Regions from separate parts of the Bacillus sp. NEB1478 genome, predicted to be linked through region 1. Evidence: riboswitches for the same ligand, from Rfam matches in the RefSeq annotation. Region 1 holds a riboswitch; the other holds the start of a gene.
What was found. A riboswitch is a leader RNA that binds a small molecule or an ion and turns the genes downstream of it on or off. The one in region 1 is predicted to bind FMN.
Positions count from the first base shown of each region.

Region 2: linked by a shared signal. The riboswitch ahead of ribE (riboflavin synthase) and the one ahead of RGB74_RS04675 (ECF transporter S component) in region 1 are both predicted to bind FMN.

Region 1 covers NZ_CP134049.1:984,361-992,564, reverse strand. The annotation lists gene RGB74_RS04710 (hypothetical protein) at 1-19, shown strand, start outside; gene RGB74_RS04705 (hypothetical protein) at 156-308, shown strand; gene RGB74_RS04700 (HesB/IscA family protein) at 622-978, opposite strand; gene RGB74_RS04695 (aspartyl-phosphate phosphatase Spo0E family protein) at 1,178-1,357, opposite strand; gene mqnE (aminofutalosine synthase MqnE) at 1,655-2,752, shown strand; gene dapF (diaminopimelate epimerase) at 2,799-3,662, opposite strand; gene RGB74_RS04680 (hypothetical protein) at 3,679-3,921, opposite strand; FMN riboswitch at 4,019-4,206, shown strand; gene RGB74_RS04675 (ECF transporter S component) at 4,402-4,983, shown strand; gene RGB74_RS04670 (NupC/NupG family nucleoside CNT transporter) at 5,346-6,521, opposite strand; gene RGB74_RS04665 (YuzB family protein) at 6,862-7,098, opposite strand; gene RGB74_RS04660 (NAD(P)/FAD-dependent oxidoreductase) at 7,314-8,204, shown strand, end outside.
Region 2 covers NZ_CP134049.1:3,279,883-3,288,086, reverse strand. The annotation lists gene RGB74_RS16555 (YhbD family protein) at 1-254, opposite strand, end outside; gene RGB74_RS16550 (TrkH family potassium uptake protein) at 511-1,875, shown strand; FMN riboswitch at 1,997-2,142, shown strand; gene ribE (riboflavin synthase) at 2,316-2,966, shown strand; gene RGB74_RS16540 (bifunctional 3,4-dihydroxy-2-butanone-4-phosphate synthase/GTP cyclohydrolase II) at 2,978-4,171, shown strand; gene ribE (6,7-dimethyl-8-ribityllumazine synthase) at 4,189-4,659, shown strand; gene RGB74_RS16530 (ABC transporter ATP-binding protein) at 5,614-7,374, shown strand; gene RGB74_RS16525 (ABC transporter ATP-binding protein) at 7,377-8,204, shown strand, end outside.

The DNA of each region.
Region 1 (8,204 bases):
AAAGAATACATTGGAATAATTTCCATATGGATTATCTTTTCAATGTTTGTTACAATCATTTGTGAGGCGGACAAGTGCCGCTGAAACCTTAAAGCATTTACCCGGTGTTGGCGCATCGGGTTTTATTTTTGTCATTTATGAAGGAGTTAACCATTATGGAATGGAACTTGATATTGGGCATATTATTCTTTATTATAGGAACTGTTTTAATGCCATTAGGTTTAAAACAAACAGGCAAACAAAAATACTTAATCATAGGGGCATCCATACTTTCAGATTTAATTGGAGTATACGTGCTGTTTAAATAAAAACGTTAACTAAGGAGGCTGATCCAAAAGTATAAACTTTTGGATCAGCCTCCCTTTATTTGAGGGCAGCCTTCTACTTTTGTCGTTTTCTGTCAACTCGGGAGTATTTAAGGAAAATCCGTTGGAATAATAGTAAATCTCGTTGGATTAAAGCGAAAACCCGTTGGATTATGCTCGAAACTCGTTGGATTATTTTAAAATCTAGGAATTCATCATAAAAGAACTATAAAAAGCCTAAAAAAAAGAAAAGAATGACCCAAAAAATCCGCTAATTCGCGTCTTTCTGGGTCATTCTCTTTTAAATTCGATTTTTTTAGCACTCTTCCGGCGCACCGGCGTTTGTTGCTGTTCGGAAAGATGATCCGCAGCCGCATGATGCGATTGCATTTGGATTCGTGATGGTGAATCCGCCGCCCATCATGTTTTGTTTGAAATCGACTACAGTCCCTTTTAATACTTTAGCACTTTCTTCATCCACGATTACTTGAATGCCTTCTATCGTAAACTCTTGGTCTTTTTCATTTTTATCACTATCAAAACCTAGTCCATAAGATAATCCGCTGCATCCTCCGCCTTTTACAGCGACTCGCAGAAACTGGTTTTGGTCTTCTTCCGCAGCAAGCATCTCTTTGATTTTACTGGCTGCTGATTCTGTAATTTCAACGATCATTTTGTTCACTCCTTTTTAGTAAACTTGGCTGGTGATTTATCAATCAGCCTTAGTCGCACTTATACTTCAAACTTAAACTTGTCACTGCGTCGTTTATCATCAAGTAGACAAGTTATACGTAATGACAGTATATATAAGGATTATAATATTAGTATATCTTGTGCCGTGTTTCTTCTCAAGAAATAGGCTTCACTGAATCTTATTCCTCCATTTGCTGGAGTTTCATAATAGTATTATGTGTTTCATCAATTTTTCTGCTGTAACTAAGTACCATTGGGTGATGAATCCCAAATGTATTAGCTGTTTGAATCATTTTATTGCGTAAAGATTCCAGTTGTTCGATATTTTGAATTTTCTTTGCTTCTGATGTGGCTTTCATATCATGTCACTCCACTCTGCATTCTAAAACTTCATATTCCTATTTTACATTTATTTCAATTAACAAACAATAAACCATTTATTATTTGGATAATATTATCAAAAAAGCGACTTTCCTTGTCCTTATTAACTATAAGGATTATAATGATATAGGCGCTTTGGTGCTTAACATGATGTAATATTTTTATTTAAAAGCAACTTCCCTATTTTACATAGTATTCGTGTAAAAATGGTAAAAGGAGAGCGTGATTTACGCTTAACATTTAAAATGACCACTGAAAAATTAGGGGGATTAGAAATGGCGAACATTTTAACTTTAGATACGAGAATGGAAGCAATTGCTGAGAAACTTAAGCACGGTGAACGGTTATCGATTGAAGACGGCTTGTTCCTGTATGAAACGGACGATTTACTAAGTATTGCCCGTCTTGCAAATGAAGTAAACAAACAAAAAAATGGCGATCATGTCTATTTTATTGAAAATTTGTACATCAACCCTACAAATGTTTGTGAAGCAACCTGCAGCTTCTGCGGATTCAAACGCAAGCCTGGTGAAGATGGCGCATATACAATGAATGACGAGCAGCTTTTGGAATATGTACAAAAAAGATGGAATGACAACATTCGTGAGTTCCATATTGTTGGCGGACATAACCATGAAGTTCCTTTTGACTATTATTTAAATACAATCAAAACTCTTAAAAAACATTTTCCGCAAGTGACGGTAAAAGCATATACTGGTGCTGAAATTGAATTCTTCTCCAGAATTGCCGGCATCTCGATGAAGGAAGTTTTACAAGAACTGATCAAAGCTGGATTAGACACATTGCCTGGCGGGGGTGCAGAAATCTTAACAGAACGTTATCGTGCAAAAATGAGTCCTGACAAAGCTTCAACAGACCAATGGCTTGAAGCACATGAAATTGCTCATGGTCTTGGACTTAAAACACACGCTACGATGCTTTATGGTTCGATTGAAACGAAAGAAGAACGTTTAATCCACATGGATCGATTGCGTCAGCTTCAAGATTCAACAAATGGCTTTATGGTATTTATCCCGCTTGCTATGCAGCCTCGAACACAATCGATGGGGATAATGAGAAGAACTTCTGCATTTGACGATATGAGAACTATTGCAATCAGCCGTCTGATGCTTGATAATTTTGATCACATTAAAGCTTATTGGATCAATATCGGTGTTCAACTAACACAAATGGCCCTAACATTTGGTTCAGATGACATTCATGGAACATTGATCGAAGAACGAATCTCACATGCTGTAGGCGCACTAACATCTGCGGGTATTACAAGAAAAGAACTCGTTCATTTAATAAAAACAGCAAATAAAGTACCGGTAGAACGCGATACGTTTTATAACATCGTGCAAAAATACTAGGAAAATCATTAAAAAAGTGCAGGCTCAAAGGCCTGCACTTTCTTTTTTATCTTATGATAAATTCACCTGTACAAATGACTTCAGCTGGACCTGTCATATAAACATCGCCATTCGAATGCCAATTGATAATCAGGTCTCCGCCAGCTAAATGGACAGTGATATCTGTATTTCGCTCTGCTTTTTTATTTAATATGGCAGCAACTGCTGCTGCACAAGCTCCTGTTCCACAGGCTTGTGTGATTCCCGATCCTCTTTCCCACACACGGAAATGCATTTCTTCTGCTGAAACGATCTCAATAAATTCTGCATTAACCCAATCTGGAAACATCGGATCTTTTTCAATAATGGGACCTAATGAATGTAATGGTGCGTCTTCAATATTGTCTACAAAAAAGACCACATGAGGATTTCCCATCGAAACTGCTGTCATTTGGAGCTCATTTTCAGCGAATATAACGGTCTCATCAATAAGGGAGTCATACTCTGAGAACCCTTTAACAGGAATTTGATCAGGTTTTAAAATGGGCTGACCCATATTAACAGTAACTAGTGATACGTTATCCTCGTCATCTATTATCAGCTTAGCTGTAACCAGACCACCGAGCGTTTCAATCTTGAATTCAGTCTCTTTGACGATGCCGTTTTCATAAGCATACTTTGCAACACAACGGAGTCCATTTCCACAATTTTTTGCTTCAGAACCATCATTATTAAAAATCCTCATTTTTACAGGTGCTGTTTCAGAAGGACAAATTAAAATCATTCCATCCGATCCAATCCCGGTATATGGATTAGAAACGGCTATTGCCAGGCTTGCTAAATCAGCTTCTGGAATTTTTTCTTGAAACATGTTTACGTAGATATAATTATTTCCTAGTCCATGCATTTTTGTAAATCTCAAAGTTTTCATGCTCGGTATTTACTCCTTATGATCGGGCTCTTAGTTTTTCATCTGTATAAAAATAATCGTCGTCAGCATTTAAAATCGTCATTTTACCATGACAACAAGGCATGATTAATCGTTGTTTAACTCCTTCTTTAGCAAGAGTTAATTGTTCTTCTTTAAAGCTCGTCAATACGTTGGAAGCTTTGCAAAACGGGCATTCGAAAATATAGATATCATTCATCATTCTTTCATATGGCCATGTATATTCAAAGGTTAATTTCATGTGTTTCATCCTCTATTTGGAAGGTTAGACATTGCTCTTTTATTCACATTCTTTATTTTTTAAAGTATAATAGGTGGTGTAATAAAATACAATAGCGATCCATCTTCGGGGCAGGGTGAAATTCCCGACCGGCGGTAATTGAAGATTCCCTCTTCATCAGCCCGTGAGCGAATGAGAAATGTAGAAACAATTTTGTTGAAACTGGACATCACGTCGATGTCATCTCTTTGCTGATCTGGTGTAACTCCAGAGCCGACAGTACAGTCTGGATGGGAGAAGATGTTGGTACAGCGGTTCATTCTTAATGAGTGAGCTTATGTTTGAGTGTGCATTTTTAAATAAAAAATGCTTCTTTCATACGCTGTTTTTCAACAAACTCCCTTAGTCCTCTTCTATTTGAGACTAAGGTTTTTTTGTGTGAAATAGCCTGTACCGCATTTGAAATCATAGATGGCGCACGACAAAAGAGGAGAGATTTCAATGCAAAAGGGAAAAGTTAAACAAATGGTAGCTGTATCGATGTTGAGCACGATTGCCTATCTGCTTATGATGCTCGATTTTCCGTTTCCAGGACTGCCGGCATTTTTAAAAATTGATTTTAGTGAAGTACCAGCCTTACTGGCAGCTATTATTTTTGGACCAGCTGCAGGGATTATGGTTGAGGCGATTAAGAATATGCTTCATTACGGTATTGTAGGAAGCTTTACTGGTGTACCTGTTGGCGAATTAGCAAACTTTATCGCTGGCACCCTGTTCATTCTTCCAGTATCTTATATGTTCCGGAAACAACATACGGTAAAGCAGCTTTCTATTGGATTAATTACCGGTACTATTTTAATGACAACTATGATGGGATTCTTGAATTATGTGATTATCCTGCCTGCCTATACTTGGTTTCTTGGAGCACAACAAATGTCCAGCCAAATGATGCTTGACTTTGTGTTAAAAGGGGTAACACCGTTTAATTTAATCAAAAGCACAATTATTGCATTATTATTTATAGCTCTATTTACCCGTTTAAAGCCATGGGTAATGAAGCAGATGAGAAGCCAACAAGCATAAATATTGAAACCGCTGGGATGAATGTTCGTCCTGGCGGTTTTTTTTATTATTTAGACTCTGTTAAACATCGTTGTTAAAATTGCAGAGAAAATCTCCGACACTCCTGCGGAAAAACGGGCTGCTGGGACTAACGTGAAATTATCGTAATTAACGTGGATATATTGGTCATTACCGTGGAATTAAATACAAATGCTGGCTCAAAAACATTAGAAACAAAAAGGATTTTAGGATAAGATGCCCTGGTTAACATTTATGTATTGTTTTTAGAGTAAAATAGCAGAAAAAAATGGAAAAACAGGCTTTAAAACAACAAAAAACGACTCAAAGAGTTTAATACTCTTTTGAGTCGTCTTCATCTAGTTTTATAAGAATAGTCCTACGATTGTTCCTGTTAATACAGAACCCATCGTTGCAACTAACAATACTTTTAAGCCCATTTTTGCAAGGAGTGAAGCTTTTTCACCATTGATTGCTTGAACTGTACCTAAGATAATCCCGATTGATGAAAAGTTAGCAAATGAAATCAAGAATGATGAAACAATACCTACAGTTTTATGATCCATCTTTGGAATCATTTTCATGAAGTCAAGCATCGCTACGAACTCATTAGCCGCAACTTTAGTTCCCATTACTGAACCAGCTCGGACAATTTCATTAGCAGGAATACCCATAATGAAAGCGATAGGCGCAAAAACATATCCTAATACTCTTTGGAACGTCATACCGAATGCTGCATCAAAAGCAAAGTTAACCATTGAAAGTAAACCAATATAAGTAATTAGCATGGCACCAACGATTAAGGCAACTTTACCTCCATCTAATGCACCATTTCCAATTGCTTCGAACAATGACTTTTCAGGAATCATTTCTTTAACATCAATCTCTTCATCTTCGTCCGAAGTTACAGGAGACACAATAGAAGAAAGAATAAGTCCAGAGAATACGTTAATCGGAAGTGCTACTAAAACATATTCAGCAGGTACCATTTGCATATAAGCACCTAAGATTGAACAGCTTACTGCTACTAGAGAAGAAGTTACAACTACAAATAAACGGTTTGCTGATAGTTTGTGCAATTGTGATTTAACAGAGATGATTGCTGTTGTATCACCGAACACCATTGAGTTTACAGCTACGAAAGATTCGATCTTTGGAAGACCAGTGATTTTAGCAACTGCACCACCAATGTATTTAATAGCTAAAGGCAAGATTCTTGTATACGTTAAGATTGAAAGCAATGCTGAAACGAATACAATCATCATAAGTACATTTATGAAGAAATAGTTTTTATCACTTAAATCTCCGAATACGAATGCGATACCATCATGACCAAAAGATAGAACTTTATTGAATGCGTTTACTATTTTATTCAATACTGTTTTACCTATTGAAGTATTTAGCATGAAGTAAGCAATACCTAATTGTACTGCCATCATAATAACAACCGCTTTAATGTTAATATTCTTTTTGTCATTTGACATAATAAAAGCGATTGCAAGCATCAATATGATACCCAGTATTCCAAATAAAATTGTCATTTTGATTTTCCCCCTATAATCCTAAAAAAATGTATTTCGAATTTCTCCGTATGGCGAAACTTGATTGCGCTTTCAAGTAAGACGTCAGACATCGAATGACTGACCCTATAATAATGTAACAAATTTCGACAAAATTGCAATCCTTTTTCAAGATTTTCATTCTAGTTATTTTTTACAATAAATTTTTCTCTATACACTTTTATATTGTTTGTCCATTCAATAGCAAGGAAAACTTTTATAATAACTATGTACTGCAATCATAGGCGATATTGTGATGAATAAGAGATTCACCAATTAATCTTGAACAAAAAAACAGCTCTCCTTTTAATTGGAAAGCTGTTTAGAAATTAAAATTTTCTTCTATATGAGTGTAAATATTTTTAACGAGCTCATCTGATGTATCTCCATGTATGATATCTCCATTTACTAATGCAAATAAAGATTTAGCGCATTGTCCGCAATAACCGAGACATCCATATTCGATCACATCCAGATCATAATCTTTCTCCAGCTCTTCAAGTGCTTTTTGTGCGCCACTCGCTAAATTGCTTACACAAAATTCAATTATTGGTCTCATCTTTTCACCTCTTGATGAATACATCCTAACTTTTTATAAAACGCTAGTCAATGTATACAGTTTTTTCAATTGGTTTTTTCCACAAAAGAGTTGTGAATTTATAGCAAAGTGCTATACTTAAACATGTTAAAAACGTGAAATCGTTTACTTCGTGCATGAAAAATTTTCAACAATTATAGATAAGAATTGTCTTGATAGAAAAGGGGAAATGACAAATGAAGCACCTCGTTTTACTTGGCGGAGGATATGGAAATATGCGTGTGTTAAAGAGGCTTCTAAATTCCTCAGACCTCCCAGAAGATATTCAGCTTACACTGATTGACCGTGTACCATATCATTGTTTAAAAACAGAATACTATGCATTAGCTGCAGGTACAATTTCTGACCATCATGTGCGTGTAACTTTTCCTGACCACCCGCGCTTGTCCATCAAATATGGTGAAGTAACGGGCATCGATGTTAATGAAAAGAAAGTCTTATTAAAAGATCAAGATGCTGTTTCATATGATGACCTTGTTATAGGCTTAGGCTGTGAAGACAAATATCATAATGTTCCAGGCGCTGATCAATTTACATTGAGTATTCAAACGATTGATAAATCGCGACAGACGTACCAAATCCTTAATAACTTGCATGCAAATGCTGTAGTTGCGGTTGTCGGGGCAGGATTGTCAGGAGTTGAGCTTGCTTCTGAACTGCGTGAAAGCCGCCCTGATTTAAACATCAAACTTTTTGACCGCGGAGAAATGATTCTTTCTGCTTATAAGAAAAGATTAAGCAACTATGTACAAAACTGGTTTGAAGAGCATGGTGTTGAAGTCATCAACAATTCGAACGTAACAAAAGTTGAAGAAGGCGCTCTATACAACCACGATGAAAAAGTAGAATGTGATGCAATTGTATGGACAGCCGGAATTCAGCCTAGTCACATCGTTCGTGCTATGGATGTTGAGAAAGACAGCCAAGGCCGTGTTGTACTTAGTGAATATCACTACCTTCCTTCTAACGAGCATGTGTATGTCGTTGGTGATTGCGCAAGTCTTCCATATGCACCAAGCGCACAGCTTGCTGAAGAACAAGCAGAACAAATATCACAAGTATTGTTA
Region 2 (8,204 bases), 1.6 Mb from region 1:
AATGAAGTGACCGTCGGAGAAGGGGAAAACATATCAGCTAGTTCATCCAGTGAACGGTCATCTTTTAATGATTTGATTTTTTCGATGCGCTGCAAAATATCTTTTTTCGGAAAAAAAGTTTCTTGTCCTGTAAAAGTTGATTTACGAATAAACCAGTTTTCGGGAATGAGGTTTTTTCTTTTCCATCGATATAATTGCCCATAAGAGATATTGGCTGTTTCAAGCAGATCTTTTTTCGAGATAAGATTTTCCATTTTAAACCTCCTTGAGAATAATGTAACATAACACTGTTACGTTATACAATAGAAAAATTTCCATTTTGTGAATAAGGATTTATGTATTGAGGTTAGGAATACAAAATAATTAAAAACAGAATTTCTGATAGAACCTATTCTCTGAAAAAAATGGAATAGACGGGTTTAACAAATGTTCATTTTCACTTGTTAAATGGAAATCCTATTGTTAAGCTTTCATAAGGTTATAGAAAAATTCCTTTGACGGGTGAAATATATGTTTAAAAATACAACAAACCAGCCAAAAAAGAACCACCTTACGTCTGTACAGCTAATCGTCATATTTTATTTATTGTCTGTCATCGTAGCAACCGTACTTTTAAGTCTGCCTGTCGGACATAATGAAGGCGTTAAACTCCCATTTATTGATGCGTTATTTACTGCTGTAAGTGCTGTTAGTGTTACGGGATTGACTTCAGTCAGTATCTCAGAAACGTTCAACCGTACAGGTGTTATCATACTGGCCCTCGTTGTTCAAATCGGCGGAATTGGTGTCATGACATTAGGGACGGCTATCTGGCTATTGATTGGTAAGCGGATCGGAATGAGAGAACGTCAATTGATCATGACTGATCAAAACCAATCAACTCTATCTGGGCTAGTAAACCTAATGAAACAGATACTTGTGCTTATCATAGGTATTGAAATTGTGGGGACTGTGCTGTTATTTATTTTGTTCCAGCCGTATTATGATTCGCATCTTGAGGTTCTCTACCACGCATTTTTTGCCTCTGTTACAGCAACTACAAATGCGGGATTTGATATTACAGGAAGTTCGCTAATTCCTTTTAAAGACGATTATCTCGTGCAGATCGTAATCATGTGTTTAATTACTTCTGGAGCCATTGGCTTTCCGGTTTTAGTTGAAGTGAACAATTTTATTAAAGAACGAAAGTACTTGGAACGTTATACGTTTACTCTTTTTACAAAAGTAACGACATCAACCTTTCTTTTGCTCGTTATTGTTGGTGCAATAGGAATTTTCTTATTAGAAATAAATCTCTTTTTTAAAGGGAAATCGTGGCATGAGAGCATTTTTTATTCGCTGTTTCAATCTGTAACGACGAGAAGCGGCGGGCTAGCCACAATGCATATTAGTGAGTTCTCTCAGCCAACGATTCTATTTTTGAGCGTTATGATGTTTATTGGTGCTTCACCGAGCAGTGTCGGCGGGGGGATTCGGACAACGACATTTGCCGTAGCCCTATTGTCCATTTTGTTTTATGCAAAGGGAAGGAATACAATCAAAATCTTCAATCGTGAAATCTTTCCTGAGGATATCCAAAAATCATTTATCGTCATTATTGTGTCTGTGGTGCTTTGCACTACGTCGACAGTTATACTTTCCATCACCGATCCAATGCCAATAGAAAAACTCTTTTTTGAGGTTTGTTCTGCATTTGGTACAACGGGCCTTACGACTGGAATTACGGGTACACTGAGTTCCACAGGGAAAGTTATCTTGATGATCTTAATGTTTATAGGGCGAATTGGTGTTCTATCATTCCTATTTATTATTCGGGGTAATGTAGTTAATGAACATATTCATTATCCAAAAGAGAAACTGATAATTGGTCAATAATTCATGCTATCGACATTTTTTGGTGAGGGTTTTTCTGCGTTTAAAAGGATGATTAGTTGCATTAATGAAATAAATCAGATACATTAAAGGCAAATCAAATATTTTATGTCGTTACTTTAACGACATCCTTCGGGGTCGGGTGAAATTCCCAACCGGCGGTGATGAGACAGTTGTCTCTTAGTCCGTGACCCGGTTTTGCTTTGCGAAAACGGTGGATTCGGTGAAATTCCGAAGCCGACAGTATAGTCTGGATGGGAGAAGGATTACGGAAACTTTTAAACACTTGTTTAATAAAGTGATTTTTAAAGGTTTGTTTATGTATGAATTTATTAACAACCCCTGGGAACCAATCGTTCTTAGGGGTTTTTTTATGTAGTAAATTACCTCCCGAAAATTGGACAATATGTAAATAGGAAAAAACAAAAGGGAGGTGCGGATATTTGTTTACAGGAATTATTGAGGAACTGGGAACAATTAAGTCGATCAATAAAGGAAACGAAACGATTGTTTTAACAATTTCAGCTTCAAAAGTTCTGCAGGATGTAAATCTGGGTGACAGTATAGCGGTAAACGGTGTTTGTTTAACAGTTACTTCGTTCAATTCAAATCAATTTACCGTGGATGTGATGCCTGAAACGTATCGCTCATCAACTTTGAAACAATTAAACAATCGTTCAACGGTGAATCTGGAACGTGCGATGGCAGCAGGCGGCCGCTTTGGCGGGCATTTCGTTTCTGGACATGTGGACGGAACAGGTGAAATTATTGAAAAGCGTCCTGAGAAAAATGCGATTTATTATGTTGTGAAGTTACCTTCGCATTTAATACGTTATTTTATGTTAAAAGGTTCGGTTTGCATGGATGGAACGAGCTTGACCGTGTTTGATGTTACGCAAGATACGATTACGGTTTCGCTAATTCCGCTTACTGCGGATCATACGATTCTTGGCAAAAAAAGTCCTGGAGATCTTGTAAACATTGAATGTGACATGCTTGCTAAGTATGTGTACAGAATGTTGAATCCGGAGAAAGAAAATACTAAACAAAAGTCGAAGCTGTCTCTTGCATTTTTACAAGAGAACGGATTTTAGGAGGAGAGTAAATGTTTCACTCCATAGAAGAAGCGGTTGCAGATTTAAAAGCTGGAAAGATCATAATCGTTGTGGATGATGAAGATCGTGAAAATGAAGGCGACTTTATAGCATTAGCAGAAGGAATTACCCCGGAATCAATCAATTTCATGGTTACCCACGGACGGGGGCTTGTATGTACGCCAATATCAGAAGAAATCGCATCACGATTAGATTTGACGCCGATGGTCGCTGCGAATACTGATTCACATGGGACTGCATTTACAATCAGTGTAGACCATATCTCGACTACTACAGGAATTTCCGCTCAAGAAAGAGCGACAACGGTTCGTGAACTTGTTAACAGTGAATCTGTATCAGCGGATTTCAAGCGTCCCGGTCATGTTTTTCCGCTTATCGGTAAAAAGGGCGGTGTCTTGCGCAGAGCTGGTCATACAGAAGCAGCTATTGATCTGGCAAATATGGCTGGAAGCAAATCTGCGGGTGTCATCTGTGAGATTATGAAAGAAGATGGCACAATGGCTCGTGTACCAGAATTGATCGAGCTTGCGAAAAAGCATGAAATGAAGCTTATTACGATAAAAGATTTAATTACTTATCGAAACAAAACTGAGCAGATGGTAAAGAGAGAAGTTGAAATCACACTTCCTACAGAATTCGGTGAATTTAAAGCGATCGGGTTTTCAAATGCGGTTGATGATAAAGAGCATGTTGCCCTTGTAAAAGGTGATATTGCAGGAGACGAGCCCGTACTGGTGAGGGTTCACTCGGAGTGCTTAACAGGGGATGTGTTTAGTTCACATCGCTGTGATTGCGGCCCTCAGCTTCATGCAGCACTTCGCCAAATTGAGCAGGCAGGTTCGGGCGTTTTGCTGTATATGAGACAAGAAGGAAGAGGTATTGGTCTTATTAATAAAATGAGAGCTTATAAGCTGCAGGAGCAAGGTTTGGATACAGTTGAAGCGAACGAACAGCTAGGATTTGCTCCAGACTTAAGAGATTATGGAATTGGTGCTCAAATTTTAAAAGAGCTCGGCATCAATAAAATGAAACTCTTAACGAATAATCCAAGGAAAATTGCGGGCTTAAAAGGCTATGACTTAGAGGTTACAGACAGGGTGCCTCTTCAAATGCCTCATAACGAAAATAACGAGAATTATTTAAAAACGAAAAAAAGTAAATTGGGGCACATGCTTCACTTTTAAAACAGGAGGAACCATCTATGGCTAAATTGTTTGAAGGACATTTAATTGGTACAGGATTAAAAGTAGGAATCGTAGCAGGAAGATTTAATGATTTTATTTCAGATAAACTTGTTTCAGGTGCTGAAGATGCATTTAAAAGACACGGTATTTCAGAGGACGATGTAGATATCGCATGGGTGCCTGGTGCATTTGAAATTCCTTTGATCGCAAAGAAAATGGCTGACAGCGGGAATTACGATGCTGTTATCACACTAGGCGCAGTTATTCGCGGTTCGACTCCTCACTTTGATTATGTTTGTAACGAAGCAGCAAAAGGGGTTGCTCAGGCAGCAATGACAAGCGGTGTGCCGGTAATTTTCGGCGTTTTAACTGTTGATTCTATTGAACAGGCGATAGAGCGAGCTGGAACAAAGGCTGGCAACAAAGGCTGGGAAGCTGCCGTATCTGCAATAGAGATGGCGAACTTATCACGTCAATTCAATAAGTAAAATATCCTTCTGTGTGAACCCTGTCATGGTGATGACGGGGTTTTTGTTTGTGAATTTTTTAGATGAATAGCGATGAGTTGTTGTCGCATTATGACGATTGATGTCGACTCCTGAGATTATGAAGCAAATTCGCGGGATTATGGAAATTTTCGTGAGATTATCAACCAAACTGGTTAGTTAAGTGTGTTGGGCAGCATTGAAATCGGCTCATTCAGTCCAATTCATTAAAAATATTCCGCTTTTAATTCAAATTGTCTGATTTAAACCACAAAATGATACGTTTGACGATAAAAATTCATCTCTCTCGAATCCCCACCGCACGCCAACGGAAAGCCAGTGATCAGAAGTGGAAATTAACCACTCAATAGCAACAACATTCACAAAACAGCCTAAATAAAAAATGGACACACCCTTACACTAAATTGTTCATATATTGAAGTACAAATTAAATTAAATTGCATATTAAAATGGAATTGACATAGTTATTAGAAAAGTGTTAAGATTTACAAAGTTACAAAACTACAAGATTATGGAAAGGATGGTTGTGTCATGGTAAGCACATCAGTCAAAACTCATATTAAACGCTTTATTGTAATGGTAGTTCACAATACAACTGAATATCATGGCCTGCCGAAAAAGAAGTATTAGGATACTTTCCGCATTTTTTTGCCCTTTCTTTATACATACTTTCACGCAGGTCACATCCAATCGTGACGTGTGTTTTTTATTGTCTTTTAGAGCATATCGCCTTCGAGTGGTATGCTTTTTTATTTTTCTGGATTGTTAAAAGGGAAAGAATTCTCTTTTTCAATAGATATAAAATTGAGGAGGAAATCAGATGAAAAAAGACATGTTAATGGTGTGGTTAGAACGCAAGGCTCATACACTTTTTGGGTAGCTCGTTAAACAAATGTTTAATAAAAACAGACAGAGAGATCGAGAGGAGAGATTAATATGTTTTCAGTTTTAGGTAAGCTTTCGTGGTTCTTTAAAGAACATTGGAAGCGATATACGGTAGCGGTTGTCTTGCTTACGTTTGTTGGGATTCTTGAAGTGATTCCTCCGAAACTTGTAGGTAATGCGATTGATTCCATTCATATGGGAACGTTTACGAAAGAAGAGATGATGCAGAAGCTAGGTATTTTCGTTGCTGTGCTGATCGGCATGTATATTTCGATGTACATCTGGCTGTTTCAGCTGTTCGGAGGCGCCCAGATTCTTGAACGAACGATGCGTTCGAAATTTATGAGACATCTGTTGAAGATGACACCGACTTTCTTTGAAAAGAATAGAACAGGCGACTTGATGGCTCGTGCAACAAACGATTTGAAAGCGATTGCGATGACAGCAGGATTTGGTATTTTAACGCTTGTTGATTCAAGTCTATTTATGCTTACGATCATATTTGTGATGGGGTTCATGATCAGCTGGAAGTTAACGTTTGCAGCACTTATTCCATTACCGATTATTGCTTATATCATTAAAAAGTACGGAAAAAAAGTGCATGAACGTTTTACAATTGCACAAGATGCGTTCGGTGACATGAACGACTCTGTTTTGGAAAGTATTCAAGGTGTTCGTGTAATCCGAGCTTATGTTCAGGAAGAAGCGGATGTTGCCCGTTTTAATCAAGTAACTGAAGATGTATATGAAAAGAACCTCGCTGTATCAAGGATTGATGCACTTTTTGAACCGACGATTAAAATCCTTGTCGGACTGAGTTACTTGATAGGTCTTGGGTATGGAGCATACATGGTGTTTCACAATTCGATCACACTTGGAGAACTTGTAACCTTTAATGTTTACCTCGGTATGCTAATCTGGCCGATGATTGCAGTAGGCGAATTAATTAACGTAATGGAGCGTGGAAGTGCTTCACTCGACCGTGTAAACGAAACATTGGCTTATGAGCCAGATGTAAAAGATGGAGAAGATCTTGTGCCATTGACGGATCCAGGAACTATTAAATTTGAAGATGTATCTTTCCGTTATCCTTCATCAGAAGTAGATAACCTAAAGAATATCGATGTAACAGTTAAAAAAGGAGAAACGTTAGGAATTGTGGGTCGAACCGGAAGTGGAAAAACAACACTTCTCAAACAATTGTTAAGAGAGTATCCAGTAGGAGAAGAGGGCAAAATCAGCTTCTCGGGTGTTGATATTGAGGACATCGCATTACAGGATCTTCAAGGCTGGATCGGTTACGTGCCACAAGATGCAATTCTTTTCTCAAAAACAGTTAAGGAAAACATTTTGTTCGGCAATAGCGGAGCAGATGAAGATAAGCTAAACCACGTTTTAGAAATGGCTTCCTTTAAAAATGATGTACAGTACTTGCCAGAAGGTTTAGGCACTCTTGTTGGTGAAAAAGGTGTGGCACTTTCAGGCGGTCAGAAACAGCGTGTTTCGATTGCGCGTGCACTGTGCGTGGACCCTGAAATTTTAATTCTTGATGATGCACTGTCTGCAGTTGATGCAAAAACAGAGACAGCAATCATCTCAAATATTCGAAAAGAACGAGCTGGTAAAACTACTTTTATCACGACTCACAGATTATCTGCTGTTGAACATGCGGACTGGATCATCGTTATTGATGACGGGAAAATTGCTGACCAAGGCAGACATGAAGATTTGATAGCTAAAGACGGCTGGTATAAAGAGCAGCATGAACGCCAGCAGATTGAACAAAATTTAAATGACAATAAGGCGGTGTAGCCATGAACGTTGGAAAACGCCTGTTTCAATACGCACTTCAATATAAGAAGCATTTCATCTTAGGTTTGCTCATGCTTACAGTGGCAATAACAGCAGAGTTAACAGGACCTTTTATCGCAAAAACAATGATCGATAAACATATTCTTGGGATCGAAAAACCATGGTACCAAGTTGATGGAGAAGAAAAATCAGCTGCGAAGTACGAAGGAAACTGGTATAAACGAAGTGATCATTTTGATCCAGGAGAAGATAAAGGAAAAACAATCAGAGTAATTCAGGTTAAACGAGATTATTATGTAATTGATCAGCCTATCTCTTTTGACGGCGACCGATCCATTAAGGGCGGGGAAGTCGTAATTTCATATAAAGGAAAGACGAAAGCTTATCAAGCTGATAAGTTGAGTGTAAGTGAGACATTTGGATTTTATAAGCCGGAGGTCTCGGGTATGATGAAACTGATGATGCTGTACTTAGGATTATTAGTCCTTGCAGGTTTCTTCCAATACGGTCAGCGTTATATGCTGCAGCGATCATCAAATCTCGTTATTAAAAAGATTCGTCAGGATGTGTTCGCACATGTTCAGCGTGTAGCGATTACGTATTTTGACAATCAGCCGGCAGGAAAAATCGTATCGAGAATTACGAATGATACAGAAGCAATTAAAGAACTTTTTATTAACGTACTTGCAAACTTCTTCACAGGAATCATTTATTTAACCGGAATATTTACAGCACTTTTCTTGCTTGATGCGAAGCTTGCAGCAATTTGTTTAGTTCTTTTACCAATATTAGTTGTTTGGATCGTGGTTTATCGAAAATTTGCATCACAT